DNA from 4 places in the Halomonas sp. R57-5 genome. Region 1 is predicted to be linked to each of the others. Evidence: predicted binding sites of a transcription regulator. Region 1 holds the regulator's gene; each other region holds the start of a gene.

Evidence for each region. Region 1 encodes LexA, which represses DNA repair genes until DNA is damaged. Its sites were predicted from a motif close to TACTGTNTANNTANACAGTA; they were not measured.
Region 2: the regulator LexA is predicted to act here: its motif matches at 1,066-1,085, upstream of uvrD (DNA helicase II).
Region 3: the regulator LexA is predicted to act here: its motif matches at 946-965, upstream of HALO_RS09825 (PA0069 family radical SAM protein).
Region 4: the regulator LexA is predicted to act here: its motif matches at 1,164-1,183, upstream of recA (recombinase RecA).

The regions. Positions count from the first base shown of each region.
Region 1 is NZ_LN813019.1:2,423,177-2,425,380, reverse strand. It holds gene HALO_RS11165 (L,D-transpeptidase) at 1-73, opposite strand, end outside; gene HALO_RS11160 (TetR/AcrR family transcriptional regulator) at 51-743, opposite strand; gene lexA (transcriptional repressor LexA) at 1,011-1,691, shown strand; gene HALO_RS11150 (energy-coupling factor ABC transporter permease) at 1,710-2,204, opposite strand, start outside.
Region 2 is NZ_LN813019.1:55,406-57,609, forward strand. It holds gene uvrD (DNA helicase II) at 1-1,014, opposite strand, end outside; gene hexR (transcriptional regulator HexR) at 1,272-2,123, opposite strand.
Region 3 is NZ_LN813019.1:2,148,006-2,150,209, reverse strand. It holds gene HALO_RS09835 (GNAT family N-acetyltransferase) at 1-102, opposite strand, end outside; gene HALO_RS09830 (DinB family protein) at 241-786, opposite strand; gene HALO_RS09825 (PA0069 family radical SAM protein) at 1,001-2,086, shown strand; gene HALO_RS09820 (winged helix-turn-helix domain-containing protein) at 2,128-2,204, shown strand, end outside.
Region 4 is NZ_LN813019.1:4,198,536-4,200,739, reverse strand. It holds gene mutS (DNA mismatch repair protein MutS) at 1-417, opposite strand, end outside; gene HALO_RS19095 (CinA family protein) at 534-1,073, shown strand; gene recA (recombinase RecA) at 1,203-2,204, shown strand, end outside.

The DNA of each region.
Region 1 (2,204 bases):
GCTGCTGGGTAGTATCAATCTCCAGCCAGATATTCTCAGCCGGGGGTAGCTCAGCTAGCGTAGGCGTTCGCATGTTTTCCTTCTTCTGGCTTGGCTTCTTCAAGGGCGAGCGGTAACGGTGCATTCATGGCCGCCACAACGACCGGCAGCAATCGCTTGACTAAATCACGTACTGAAACCTGTTCGTGATAATCTTTTTCAGCGATATCACGCAGTGCATCAAGGCCGGACAGGGTAAATATTACCGTGCCAAGCATAAAGTGTAGCCGCCAAAAGCGCTCCGCGTCAGGTAGGTCCGGCGTGGCTTGTCGCACCAGCTCGGTGAAGCGGGTAAACACATCGCCATACTCTTGCTGGATATAGCGCCTAAGATGCCCCTGTGCCTGGCTGTAGGCAAGGCCGAGCAAGCGCATAAACACTTTTAAACTATTGCGTTCAGCGGGCACTGCAAGAACGGTGGTTGCCATGGTTTCGAGCAGGGTTTCAAGCTCAATAACCCGCCCAGCATGCTGTCCTTCCAGCTCATCAAGGGCGGTGTGAAAACGCTGGGTGAAGGGGTCCAAATAGCGGGCAAAGACGGCCTGAATCAAGGCTTTTTTGGAGCCAAAATGGTAATTCACAGCGGCTAAATTGACGCGCGCTTTGCTAGTGATGTTGCGCAGCGAAGTTTCGGCAAAACCCCGCTCTGCAAACAGCACCTCGGCAGTATCGAGTATACGGGTCACCGTATCAGATTGAGCCATGTCGCTCTCCAGGGAAACAGGTGTTTAAAACATAGCAAAATACTATGCCATAACCATGGCGGTCTCAACGCTTGATTTATTAACAAAATACAGCCCGTTAAATAAGCAGAAGCTTAGTTTCAAACGATTAGAAAAATTGCATAGACATCGAAGATAGCCACTGACAAGGCATATACTGGACAGAGGAACATACTGTATACTTAACCACTGATTGATTAAGTTGCCATTTAATTTGTTACTGTCTATTCACTATTTATGGAGTCTGGTATGTCGCGTCCGCTAACCGCTCGCCAACAGCACGTGTTCGATTTTATCGTTAAAACGATGGGCGAATTTGGCTACCCTCCTACCCGCGCCGAAATTGCCAAGGCGCTTGGCTTCCGCTCCCCCAACGCGGCCGAAGAGCACCTGCGCGCGCTGGAACGCAAAGGCGTTATTCGCATTATTCGCAACACTTCTCGCGGTATCCGCCTGCCCAACCAGGAACCGCAAGAAGTCATGGAGAGTGCTGCCACCGCCTTACCCGCAGCCAACGTTGAAACGCTGCCAACGGGCCTACCCGTGATCGGTGAAGTGGCCGCAGGCAGCCCCATTTTGGCCGCTGAACATATTGACCGTTACTGCCCGCTACCAGCCGAGTACTTTACCCCCAAAGCCGACTACCTGCTGCGCGTGCGCGGCCTTTCGATGAAGGATATTGGCATTTTGGAAGGGGATTTATTGGCAGTTCACCGTACCGACCGGGTACGCGATGGCCAGATTGTAGTGGCACGCCTAGAGGATGAAGTAACGGTTAAACGCTTCAAGCGCCAGGGCCACCAAGTGACGCTATTTGCCGAGAACCCTGACTTTGCGCCCATTGAAATCGACCTGCGCTCCCAGTCGCTCGATATCGAAGGCGTCGGCGTTGGTGTGATTCGTGGCGGCAACGGCCAGGCACTCGGCTAGTCGCCGCCCTGGCCATCCCTACTGCAGATCGATATAGCGGTGGTCATTGAAGGTGGCCACCCAATGGGGGTGATAAACCAGCAGAATACTCAGCAGCATGCCGGTGATAAACGCCTCTGAAGGCATTAACAGCGGTAAGAAGCGCGCATACTCCTGGGCGAGATAAATCGCCTCAGGGTCAGTCCCCGCAACGATGATCAGCAGCACCGCTGCCAGCCCTCCTCCCAGCGTTGCCAGCGCCGCACCAAAAAAGCCGCAGGCAAACAAAAACACCATCAGGTTATCCGGCAGGCGGCGATCTACCAGCCGCCATACCGTGCCAATGACGGCCGCCGGGACGACACCGGTAACCAGCACGTTTGCCCCCAGCAGCAGCCATTCATTGCGCCCAATTACCACCATGGCGATATTAATCAGCACGTTGCTAATCAGCGCCAATGGCGCTTTAAAAACGAGTGTCATTAAAACCGTGAAAACAAGGTGCAGCGTTAGCCAATCAACCGCCTGCGCACG
Region 2 (2,204 bases), 2.4 Mb from region 1:
GATGGTATCGACGATATAGCGCGCTTCTTCCAGGTCGTTAAACCCGGCGTAAATCGAGATCGGTTCGCCTTCGATGCCGTCGGTCCAGAGGTTTTTACCCATCCGCTCGCTGTTGTGGCTGATCAGCGTATTGGCAGCTTCAAGAATCGCGCTGGTGGAGCGATAGTTCTGCTCAAGCCGCACGGTATGGGTTTGCGGAAACTCCTGCTCAAAGCGGCTGATATTCTCCACTTTGGCGCCGCGCCAGCCGTAGATCGACTGGTCATCATCGCCTACTGCCGTCATCGGCGTCTGCATGCCGGTCAGCAGTTTTAGCCATGCATACTGCAGGGTGTTGGTATCCTGAAACTCATCCACCAGTACGTGACCAAAGCGCTCCTGATAGTGTTTCAGCAGCGCGGGGTTATCGCGCAGTAGCTCCAGGCTTCTCAACAGCAGCTCGCCGAAATCGACCAGTCCGCCCCGCTCGCAGGTGAGCTGGTAGCGTTCGTAGAGCTCGACCATCTGGCCCATGTAGGCATCGCCATCCACATTGACCTGATGCGGACGCAGTCCCTCTTCTTTACAGCCGGAAATAAAGTGCTGCACTTGGCGCGGCGGGTAGCGTTCGTCGTCGATGGAGTAATCTTTCAGCAGCCGTTTGACCAGGCGTAGCTGATCGTCAGAATCGATAATCTGGAAGTGTTGCGGCAGCTTGGCATCCTGCCAGTGGGTGCGCAGCAGGCGGTGGGCGATGGAGTGAAAGGTGCCTACCCACACATGGCGCATCGAGATGCTAAGCAGTGCCTCAAGGCGGGTGCGCATCTCTTTGGCGGCTTTGTTGGTAAAGGTAACCGCCAGCAGAGCGTAGGGAGACAACCCTTCGGCCTGCATCAGCCAGGCGATGCGATGCACCAGCACGCGGGTTTTACCGGAGCCTGCGCCTGCGAGCACCAACAGATTACCTTGAGGGGCGCTCACTGCTTCGCGCTGGGCGGAGTTGAGCTGATCGAGAATCGCCGTGACGTCGTCCATAATAGCCGCTGCCGGATCAAAAAATAGGCGGCTAGTCTAGCACAGCCAGCGAACTGGCTGTGTATACAGGTGTAGTGATTGCAGTTATTCGCAACTGCTACCTTTAAAAACTTTCTAACAGGGGACGAGGGCAGGCTGAAGCGAGGGTCTTTTGCCATGGATGGCAAAAGTAGCGCCCAAGGACGGGTTTACAGCGCCCTCGCGTAAGCCTGTCCTCGGCACCGAGGCTTATAGCTATGGCAGCGCTAAGAAGCTAATTATTCTTCAGGAAAGCGCAGCGTATTAAGGCTCTTTTTAACCGCTTTGAGCTGTTCGGCGAGTTTCGGCCCGCGGGTTTTGGCCACGCCGACGGCAAGTACGTCAATCAACACTAGATGGGCAATCCGCGAGCTAAGCGGGGTGTAAATCTCGGTGTCTTCATGGACATCGATATACAGCGGCAGGCTAACCTCTTCGGCGAGCGGCGAGCCGCTGGGGCACAGGCCAATGACTGTCGCGCCCGCTTCACGAGCCAGGCGCACACTGGCGACTAACGCTTTGGTACGGCCTGTTTGTGAAATTGCCACCACCACGTCGCCATCATTCAACGTCACTGCCGACATATTCTGCATATGTGGGTCGGCGTAGGCAGAAGTGGAGATCTGCAGGCGGAAAAACTTGTGCTGGGCATCAAAGGCCACGGCACCGGAAGCCCCAAAGCCATAGAACTCGACCCGGTTGGCCATCGCCAGGGCGTTAACTGCACGGCCCAGGGCGTCGTTATCAAGCCGGTCGCGCACTGAGAGCAGCGTGCCCACGGTCGAGTCAAAAATACTGTGGGAAAKCTCAGCGACCGAGTCGCTATCATTCATGGAAAACTGCGCGAACTGACTGCCGCTGGCCAGCATTTGCGCCAGCTGTAACTTGAAGTCCTGAAAGCCATTGCACCCCAGTGCACGGCAAAAGCGCACCACGGTGGGTTCGCTCACGGTGGCTTCGGTGGCTAAATCCACAATACGCATGTGGATAACCTCTTCTGGGTTGCGCAGTACAAACCGCGCCACTTTTTGCTCGGAGCGTCGAAAGTGCTCCATGCGGCGTCTCATTTCATCGAACAGGGCGCGACTCACGTTCAGCTCCTTGGGTGCTCAGCCAGCAGGTAGTCAACAGTACGCCAATATACGATCGTTTTAAACGACCGTTTCTGCCTA
Region 3 (2,204 bases), 280 kb from region 1:
AAACTCCTTAGCGGTCCCCACAAATTTCACCTGATCATCGCGCACCGCGATGTTGCGCACTTCAGCCACATCCGCTGCATCAAGTTTTTCTAGCTTGATCATCTAGTGCTCGCAACCGTCTTAATTAATGTGAAACCTTTCAATGTAAGTGACCGCTATCAATGATCTTCAGTATACATATATCTAATATGCATGGCCTTTCTCCCTTCACCGTTTTCCACCATATAAGGTGGTTAAACATCATATTGATGCTTCGTCCGGAATCAGCGCCAGCAGATCGGTGACACCAATGTCCACCCCGGCTTGGTAGAATAAAGTAGATACCTGTCCGCGATGGTGGGTTTGGTGATTGAAGAAGTGGAGAATCAGGCTTGAGTAGCGTCGTTTTGAGGCCACTCCTTTTGTGTTGTGATAACTCAGCGTGGTACTCAAATCGTCATCAGTTAGCGCGCCCACCCAGTTAATAATTACAGTATCAAGCCATCGGCGATGCGCTTTCAGGCCTTCCAAGTCATCAAACATCAATTCATCAAGCCGCTGTGGCGTAGGGAGGTCGACTATTACCGCAAGCGTTCTTGCGCTAGACGCGGGATGCGCTGCAAACCGCTTAAGCCAAATGGTATCGGCGACCACAACATGATTTAGCGTGCCAAAAATCGAACCGAAGAAAGCGCCACGCTCTTCGCTAAGCTCAGCGGTCGTCAGCCTGCTGGCAGCATCGTATACCTTGGTGTTCATCCACTGGTTATAGGATGCCATCAGCTCAAAATGTGGTTGCAGCTCCATAGGTCATATCGCCTCTTTCAATATGGGCGCCAGCGTGGCCGTGAGTGAAACGCCAACAGGCCCTAGTTAAGAGTATGAAATAACGGAGCGTCTGTTCATCCCCCGAATTTAGCATTTAAGCTCCTACCCCTCTGCTTGCGTCTTTTTATAAACGCCATATACTGTATATATAACCATATGCATACATCAATAGCATTTAGAGGTGAGGTGGCCAATGACGACTCCCGAACAAGCGTCTCATGCGTCAGCCGTGCGTAAAGGTCGCGGGGCAACGTACGATCCGCATAACCGTTTTGCGCCCACCCAAAGCAATGCGGAAGACGACGGTTGGTGGCGGGAGGAAACATCCACCACTATCGCCACCGAAGTACGTGAGGAAGTCAGCAAAAGCGCACTCTCCTGGAACAAATCGCCGGATTTACCCTTTGATCGATCACTAAACCCGTATCGTGGCTGTGAGCACGGCTGCGTTTACTGCTATGCCCGCCCCTCCCACGCCTACTGGGATTTGTCGCCGGGGTTGGATTTTGAAACCAAATTGATTGCCCGCAGCGGTTTAGTGGAGCGGTTAACTGAAGAGCTTTGTCATCCCAACTATGTGTGCCGCCCCATCAACCTTTCCGGCAACACCGACTGCTACCAACCGCTTGAAGCCAAACATCAAACCACTCGGCAGTTACTTGAGCTGCTACTGAAGTGTCGCCACCCGGTAACGCTAGTGACCAAAAGCACCTTAGTGCTGCGCGATTTAGAACTCCTGGCCGAAATGGCTGAGCACCGGCTGGTGCGCGTATTTGTTAGTTTGACTAGCCTGGATGCCAACTTGAAACGCACATTAGAGCCGCGGGCGGCATCTCCCCAGGCGCGCTTACGAGCCATTCGGGAACTGAATACCGCGGGCATTCCCGTAGGTACGCTGATTTCGCCAGTTATTCCGGGACTGACGGATCATGAAATCGAAAACCTTTTGGAAGCTGCCAGCCGTGCAGGGGCGCGCACTGCCGCCTGGATGCTACTGCGCTTACCCTATGAAGTGGCGCCGCTTTTTGAAGCGTGGTTAGAAGCACACTACCCAGAGCGCGCTGCGAAAGTGATGAGCCTAATACGTCAGTGCCGTGGCGGTAAGGCGTACGATGCCAAGTTTGGTAAGCGCTTTCGCGGTGAAGGGGTATTTGCGGATTTAATCGCCCAGCGCTTTGCCCGTGCCAGCCGCCAGTGGAACATGCAGGATCGCACCGAGCAGGGCTTGAATACACGGGATTTTCGCCCGCCACGAGCGCAGCAGGATTTATTCATTTAAGCTAAGCGGCATATGCAACAATTAGCTGAAAAGGAAGCCCAATGCCCGCTCTTAGCAAAACCAAATCAAGTTTTTACCGCCGTTTATACGTCGCCCATTTGATCGAACAAGGTGCTGC
Region 4 (2,204 bases), 1.8 Mb from region 1:
CTCTTTACCGGGGGAGACTGACACCAGTACGTTGTCGCGGCGGGCATCAAGCAGCGCTTCATCGTGGAGCGTGCCGGGGGTGACGATCCGCACCACCTGACGATCAACGGGGCCCTTGCTGGTAGCGGGGTCGCCAATCTGTTCGCAGATGGCCACCGACTCGCCGCCAGCGACCAGGCGGGCTAGATAGCCTTCAGCGCTGTGGTAGGGTACACCCGCCATGGGGATCGGCTTACCCCCCGACTGGCCGCGCTGGGTAAGGGTAATATCCAGCAGCGCGGCGGCGCGCTTGGCGTCGTCGAAAAACAGTTCGTAAAAATCACCCATGCGGTAAAACAGCAGCACCTCGGGGTGCTCGCGTTTGATCTTTAAATACTGGGTGATCATTGGCGTGTTGGGGGGAATGGCCTGTGACATGGGCGTCCTGATTGAGCGTGGCGTAAGCCATCTCGGCTTACGGCATTGGCAATTTCTTTAAGCAAGCTAAACGCAGTATTCTACGCTGAACAGACGACTTACTTGAAGGAGCGACGATAGTGCCCAGCGAAACTAGCCTGAAAAACCTTGATTTAAACCTGTTGGCTCAGCGGCTGGGGCGGCTTTGTAAGCAGTTGGATGTGGAAGTGACTGCTGCTGAATCATGCACCGGGGGCGGTATTGCCAGTGCCATTACCGGGGTGGCGGGGAGTTCTGCTTATTTTACGACGGGCTATGTCACCTACGCGAATGGCGCCAAGACGCGCTTATTAGGGGTGCCTGAGGCCACGCTCGCCGAACATGGTGCGGTAAGTAAAGCGGTGGTTAATGCCATGGTGGCGGGCGCCTGKCGTGAAAGTGGCGCGGGCTTGGCCGTTGCCGTTAGCGGCGTGGCCGGGCCGGATGGCGGCAGTGCTGAGAAACCCGTGGGGACGGTTTGGTTGGCCTGGGGAGATACCGCTGCCCAGGAGGCCGAATGTTTCCACTTCCCTGGTGACCGCCAGTCGGTGCGCGAGCAGGCCGTACGTCAGGCCTTGGTAGGGCTGGTGGCGCGCCTGAATGAGCGCGAGAAGGCGAGCAAGACAAACCCGTCGTAAGCAAAAGGTCCTTACGAAAAAAGGCCCTTATGAAAATAGATGAGAGAAAGCGCGATCAAGGATTTGTTTACGGCGTAATCTTTGGCATACTACTGGCTAATTATACAGCTTGTTATGAGGAATCTCTGAATGGCTCAGGATGACAACCGCACTAAAGCGCTAAACGCTGCACTCACCCAAATTGACCGTCAGTTCGGCAAGGGCACCGTTATGCGTCTCGGCGACGCGCCGCGTGTCGTCATGCCGTCGGTTTCCACCGGTTCATTGGGTCTTGATATCGCACTTGGCATCGGCGGGCTGCCGTTTGGCCGAGTGGCAGAAATTTTTGGTCCGGAGTCCTCGGGTAAAACGACACTGACCCTTTCGGTGATTGCGCAAGCGCAAAAGCAAGGCAAAGTGTGTGCCTTCGTGGATGCCGAGCATGCGCTTGACCCCAGCTACGCAGAAAAGCTGGGCGTCAACCTGGATGATCTACTGATTTCCCAGCCGGACACTGGCGAGCAGGCGCTGGAAATTACCGACATGCTGGTACGCTCCGGCGGTGTTGACGTGATTGTTATCGACTCGGTCGCAGCTCTAACGCCGCGCGCTGAAATCGAAGGCGAAATGGGTGATTCCCACGTTGGCCTACAGGCGCGKTTGATGTCTCAGGCACTGCGTAAAATCACCGGTAATATCAAAAACGCCAATTGCCTGGTGATCTTCATCAACCAGATCCGCATGAAGATCGGCGTTATGTTCGGTAGCCCCGAAACCACCACTGGTGGTAACGCGCTGAAGTTCTATGCCAGCGTGCGTCTGGATATTCGTCGTACCGGCTCGGTGAAAGTGGGTGATGAAGTCACCGGTAACGAAACCCGCGTGAAAGTAGTCAAAAACAAGGTAGCACCACCATTCCGTCAGGCTGAATTCCAGATTCTTTACGGCAAGGGTATCTACCATGCCGGTGAGGTCATCGACCTGGGTGTGCAGTGCAATCTGGTTGATAAAGCCGGTGCCTGGTACAGCTATAAAGGTAAGAAAATCGGTCAGGGTAAAGCCAACTCAGCGCTTTACCTGGAAGAGCACCCGGAGATTATGCTCGAAATAGAAACGCAGATTCGTGAGCAGCTCTTGGCCAAGCCTGATCCT